One region of the Planococcus sp. TJ-307 genome, then DNA from elsewhere that is predicted to be linked to it. Evidence: a T-box and tRNA genes for the amino acid it is inferred to sense, from the RefSeq annotation. Region 1 holds a T-box; the other holds one or more tRNA genes.
What was found. The T-box of region 1 lies ahead of AC4EHK_RS10590 (valine--tRNA ligase). A T-box ahead of a tRNA ligase gene usually reads a tRNA of that ligase, here a tRNA-Val.
Positions count from the first base shown of each region.

Region 2: it encodes a tRNA-Val, which carries the amino acid that the T-box ahead of AC4EHK_RS10590 (valine--tRNA ligase) is inferred to sense. The anticodon was not compared.

Region 1 covers NZ_JBZDOJ010000002.1:847,587-850,796, forward strand. The annotation lists gene AC4EHK_RS10590 (valine--tRNA ligase) at 1-1,328, opposite strand, end outside; T-box leader at 1,380-1,602, opposite strand; gene AC4EHK_RS10595 (AbrB family transcriptional regulator) at 1,624-2,673, opposite strand; gene hemL (glutamate-1-semialdehyde 2,1-aminomutase) at 2,829-3,210, opposite strand, start outside.
Region 2 covers NZ_JBZDOJ010000001.1:1,094,040-1,097,249, reverse strand. The annotation lists gene AC4EHK_RS05285 (thermonuclease family protein) at 1-155, shown strand, start outside; gene AC4EHK_RS05280 (acyltransferase) at 355-1,527, opposite strand; tRNA gene AC4EHK_RS05275 (tRNA-Val) at 1,980-2,052, shown strand; gene AC4EHK_RS05270 (YolD-like family protein) at 2,117-2,479, opposite strand; gene AC4EHK_RS05265 (Y-family DNA polymerase) at 2,492-3,210, opposite strand, start outside.

The DNA.
Region 1 (3,210 bases):
TCGTCCTGTGTCCAGTTTTCCGGGTCAGCCGGTGCTTCGTGGCCTACGTAAATTTCACCTGTTTCGTTATGGTACCAGGCCGGAATTTGATGCCCCCACCAAAGCTGGCGCGAGATGCACCAGTCGCGGATGTTTTCCATCCAGTGCAGGTAGGTTTTCTCGAAACGGTCCGGTACGAAGTTAACGCCCGCATCTGTTTTCTGCGCCTCTACAGAAGCAGCAGCAAGCGGCTTCATGTCTACGAACCACTGTGTGGACAGGTAAGGTTCTACTACTGCCCCACTGCGCTCTGAATGGCCAACTGAATGCAAGTGTTCTTCGATTTTGAACAGTACATCCATGTCTTGTAAATCTTTAACGATTTGCTTGCGGCACTCGAAACGGTCAAGCCCTTCGTATTTTCCGGCATTCTCGTTCATTGAACCGTCTTCGTGCATAATCAGCACGCGTTCCAGGTTGTGGCGATTGCCGATTTCAAAGTCATTCGGATCATGTGCCGGCGTGATTTTCACAGCGCCGCTTCCGAATTCCATGTCCACGTAATCGTCCGCCACAATTTCCATTTCGCGGCCGATGATTGGCAAGATAACTTTTTTGCCGATCAAATGCTGGTAGCGCTCGTCTTTCGGGTGAACCGCAACGGCTGTATCGCCAAGCATTGTTTCCGGGCGCGTTGTCGCGATTTCGATGTGGCCGCTGCCGTCCGCAAGCGGATAACGCATATGGTAAAACGCACCTTGTACGTCTTTGTAGATCACTTCAATATCGGAAATGGCGGTTTGTGTTGCTGGGTCCCAGTTGATGATGTATTTGCCGCGGTAGATTAATTTTTTCTCGTACAATTTTACGAAAACTTCGCGTACCGCTTTTGATAAGCCATCATCCAATGTGAAACGCTCACGGGAATAATCAAGGCCAAGGCCCAGTTTCGACCATTGCTCACGGATATGGCCCGCGTATTGGTCTTTCCATTTCCATGATTCTTCAAGAAACGCTTCACGGCCCAAATCGTAACGTGAACGCCCTTCTTCTTTCAGCTTGCCTTCTACCTTTGCCTGCGTTGCGATGCCGGCGTGATCCATTCCTGGAAGCCATAGCGCATCAAAGCCTTGCATGCGCTTCATGCGCGTCATGATGTCCTGCAGCGTTGTGTCCCAGGCATGCCCTAAATGCAGCTTGCCGGTCACGTTTGGCGGGGGAATCACAATGGTATACGGCGTTTTGCCGCTTTCTGGTTTGGCTTCGAAGAATTTGTTGTTGACCCACCAATCGTAACGCCCTTTTTCAATCGATTGCGGATCGTACTTGGTCGACATTTGTTCAGTCATTGGAATTCCTCCTCTAAATTTCTGGCAGAACGCAAAAAACTCCTATCGTCTGTAAAGGACGAAGGAGTTTTTCGCGGTACCACCTTTATACACAGGTCCACTTGCCCACCTGGCTCTCAAGTTTCATAACGGATGTTCAGTCCGGTTCCCGCTACTGTGTTTCACGGCAACTGCTCCGAGGTGACATTCAAATGCGCGCCCATGAAAACCTCTCACCACTCGGTCTTCTCTCTGAAATGCACGCACACCCTACTATCCTCTTCAACGCATGATTATCTAATTACTCCCATTGTACTCAATATCCGGTTTTAGCGTCAAGTTTTTTTACAATGAATGCCACAATCGGCGCCGCAATCAGCAAAATAAAGAACAGACGGAACAATTGGAAGCCCGTGATCAGTGCCACATCGCCTCCAGCTGCAAGCGCTGTGATTGCCATCTCAGCAATGCCGCCAGGTGCCGCACTCAAGAAAAAGTCGAGAAATATGTATTCGGGCAGCCAGTGGGCAAGAATCATCGCAATTAACACCGTAAACCCGATCAGCAAGACGTTGTTCAACACAATCGCGGCACCCAGCCGGAATGTTAGCTTTTCACCAATGCCTTCCATCTGCAAACCGAGGTTTGCCCCAATAAACACCTGCGCGATGGCAATGAGCCAGTAAGGCATGTCAATTAGGACATCACCCGAAAAGGACTGAACAACAGCCATCGCCAAAATGGGCGCCAGCAATTCAGCAGCTGGAAAACCGATCCGTTTCATTCCGGTGAAAAGCAAAATCCCAACTACGAAAGCCATTAGAAATAGCATCGGCGAAAATGTAAATAGCTGCTGTTGCGTTTCTCCCGCGCCTCTGCCATTCAAAAAAACGGTCAGGAATGGCACAATCGTTACCACCATGAAAATCCGAATGGTCTGCATCATTGTCACGACGGTGATATTTGCGGACGGAATCTCCTCAGCAAGAACGACCATCTGTGCCAAGCCTCCTGGAATCGACCCAAGCAGACTGGTCGCCAAGCTTTCATTGACCATTCTCTTAAACAAGAGGCCCAGTCCAATCGACAGCGCGACGACCGATACCGTCATAAATGCCATATATGGCAAATCCACGGCCATCAACAGCACTGCATCCCGTGTAAAGGATGAACCGATTTGAATGCCCAGCATCACCAGTCCCGCTGTCCGCAAAAACTTTGGCCAGTAAAGGGGCAGTTTCGTGAACTGATTGACCAACAACAAGGCAAACATTGGTCCTAATAGCCAGGGCAGAAACATCCCGACCGCTTCAAAAACCGCTCCTGATGCTACTGCAATGATGGCAGTAAGTATAAATGGCCTCATTGTCTCTCCTCTTTTCCGCGTGTTGTTGCTGCTATCTATGTTACACGAAATTTCAGCGTGTATGGGTGGTGAACAGAATTCCATGATTCCAGCTCCATTAGATGAAGCCAACAAAAAAGAGACACCTGAAAAAATCCAGATGCCTCCATTTTATATTAGCGTGCCAGTTTAGCAAATACGGTATGGAATGCTTCTACGGTTTTTGCAATGTGCTCTTCCGTGTGGGCAGTCGATAAGAACATGCCTTCAAACTGGGACGGCGGCAAGAAGATGCCTTCTTCTGCCATCAAACGATAGTAATCCGCAAACAAATCCGTGTCCGAAGTTTTCGCTGTTTCAAAATCAACCACGTCTTCGTTTGTGAAGAAGAAACCGATCATCGATCCGGCGCGGTTAACGGTATGCGGGATGTTGTATTTCGTCGCCGCTTCCCGGAACCCTTTTTCCAGCTGATCGCCGCGTTCTACAAACACGTTGTAACTTTCTTCTGTCAAACGGGACAAGGTTTCGAAACCTGCACGCATGGCAAGCGGATTT
Region 2 (3,210 bases), on a different contig from region 1:
ATGGCGACTGCGATATCAAAGGCAACATCAACCGCAGCGGCAACAAAATCTACCACCTGCCAAGCGACTCTTCGTATGAACAGACCAATCCCGAAGAATGGTTTTGTTCGGAGCAGGACGCACAAGATGCTGGATTTCGAGGCGTTGGGCAATAAAGACTGGTATATAGTGTTTTTACTCTGTAAAGAGCCTAGCTTTTCTACGATGAAGTAGAAAAGCCAGGCTCTTTTATTTCTAACTTATTTTGAGGATAAAAAATTTAAAGCAGCTTTCAAAAAACGAAAAACTGAATGAGTATTTTTAAAAATAACAATTCACAAAGCTACTTCATAAATCCGCTCTATTTAATCATAGTCAAATATCAGGATTTTTAATCTGTTTCCGTTGCTCCCAGTTTTTTTCTTTGGGTCCTGCTTTCCAGAAAAGCGGAGCATCTTTCGGTAACTTTCCGAAAATAAAGCCCGCAAAAGGTATAAACCGATGGAACGCCCAGATGAAAAAGTAACAGAATACAACTGCAAGTCCAAACTGAAGCCATATCATGATATGCCAGGAGAGTCCTGTTTCCTTTGTTGGGAAGAATAACATCACGTAATACAGGATAAATGGATGCACCAAATAATAACCAAACGAATAAGAAGCTACATATTTAAGCTTGGCAGTAGTCTTCCCACCAAAGAACGCAGCAAATTTTTCGGAAATATAAAAGAAGAAAAGTGCACCTACAGTCAAATAGATAATCCCAATAAGGCGATAATATTCTATAGGTATGTCAACCCGCTCACCGAACAAATTCCGGTAATGTATGGATACAAAAATTATGCCACAGAAAAGCGAGACAGCACCGGCCAGCGCAATTTTTCGATTGGTTATTTTAGCGGATACGGTTTCATAGTGAAGGCCAATCCATGCACCTAATGAAAATGCCGCAAAATAGTTCAAGAAAAAGTGCGTTGATGTTAAGCGGTACTCCATATTTAATGTGAAAAAGATAAATTCAATCAAAAAGCCAATGAGCCACAAGTATTTCCGCAGAAATTTCGAATAACGCACTATGACTAGAATGAGTGGAAATATAAGATAAAATTGCACAATCAGATAGATGAACCAAAGCTGATAATGACTTTCACCGTTTAGCAGCCTATGCCACGCTTCCTCAAGAACAAAAGTTCTGGCACCTAGATGGACATTGAAAAATTCATAAAAAATAGACCAGATGATGTAAGGAATAATAATATACGTTACCCGTTTTTTAAAATAGGACTTAAAAACATCTTTTGTTAATACACGTGTCCGATAGTTGTAGAAAAACACAATGCCGACCAACATAACAAACAGTGACGACTCCACACGGATTATTCGGTTAATGAAGTGATAAAATTGATGTTGATATGTGAAAGGTTCAAACAAGTGAAAAATTTGAGCGGTAGTATGTACGAGAACTACCATCACCATTGCCATAATACGAATATAATATATAGAATTAATTTCACGATTCAGTGCAACCCAACTCCTTACTGTTAACATTCGATTTAATGTTAACTTGCGTTTATTAAATCTCCATATCCTTCTAGTTGAAAGTTGGGATTTTATCATTTTATTATTGATTTAACTTTTAACAGTTAGCATACTTTTAAAATTGTTATGATTATTTACTATCTTCCTCAGAGAAACAGCTTAGATTTATAAATTCTTCTATCCGTTATTGTACTATATTTTCCTTAGTATTTGTTACGGATTCTAAATAACCTAAAAATCAGAACAAAAATGAACCAACTCAAATTTCAAGTTGGCTCATTTTATTAGTCAAGAATCGCAGATCCCATCCTCTTTCTACCATATTCTCAACAAACAAGGCAGAAACAACAATCATAAAAACTTTTCAACTTTTTTCAAAAAGCTATTGTAGTGCTCGTCTCAAACGTATATACTAAATAATGTCGAAGTACTGTAAGCGTCATTACATAAACGTTTACCACGATTCCTTAGCTCAGCTGGGAGAGCGCTACCTTGACAGGGTAGAGGTCGCTGGTTCGAGCCCAGTAGGAATCATATAAAAGCAACCGCGTAGCCTTTGGGCTGTGCGGTTTTTCTTTTGCGATAGACTTGGCAGTTTCTAATCAACAATCACAATTGAAATGACTTCATCCATCGGCAGCCTGTGGTTCGCCAATTGATCTCCATAAATCAGCATCCGGCTTGTCGCATCGATTCCTTTAATCACCCCTCTGTTTGTATAGATCACCCCGGCCTTCCAGCTGTGGATAATGACGTTGCATTGGCGTTTGAGTGCAATGTCCATTTCTTCCTGTATCAACTCCAGATCGAATTCATTTAGATCGGGTTTTGGCACCCATTCGTCTTTTTCATACCATGCCCGGATCAACTCAACATGCTCTGGCAACATTAACGCTGTCCACTTAATGCGCCCACGGTCTTTGATGTCTCCTACTGTTTTCAAGTATTTATTGCGCTTCATTGGGCCACCTCCTTATTCTTTATTATGTCCGCCAATCAATTTTGTTCTTGCAATGGCCGTTCCTGCCGCAGTACCCGAGATTCCCCGGTAAATCGCCGAGTAGCCATATCGTTTTCGGATCCTGTCCATCGCTTCTCCAAGGCTTCTGTTTTCAAATTTTTTCTCATCGAAAAGGCTTAGCTGCATTGTTGATTCTTCTTCTAGGTTGCTAATCGCCAGTGAAATCTGCCGAATGGGTTTGTACTGAAAATTCTCCCTGAAAATCTGCAAGCAAACCTGGTACATCTTTAAAGTGTCGTTTGTTGCTTCGTCAATAGAGCGTGAGCGTGAAAATCCTCCGCCAAAAGCGGTCTTGCTGTAAACCATGCTCAAATGGATGGTTCGCCCTGCACGGCGGGCTTGCCGCGTTCGCATAGCGACATCTTCGCACATTTCCAGGATAATCGTCATGATGTCTTTTTCTTCTATGTAATCCCGATACAAAATTTGTCCTTTCCCGTAACTGATCTGGCCTTCGATTAAAGGCGATCCCATATCTGATAAATCGATGCCATTGGCATGCTGATGGAGCTGGTTTCCCATAATGCCAAACTGTTCTTCCAGGAGGGCAACGTCTGTGCACGCCAAATCGCCAACAGAATAGATGCCCATACTGTTCAAGGTTTTTTCTGTCCGGTGCCCAATTCCCCACATTTTACTCAACGGTCTTACTGGCCACAACTTCATGGCAA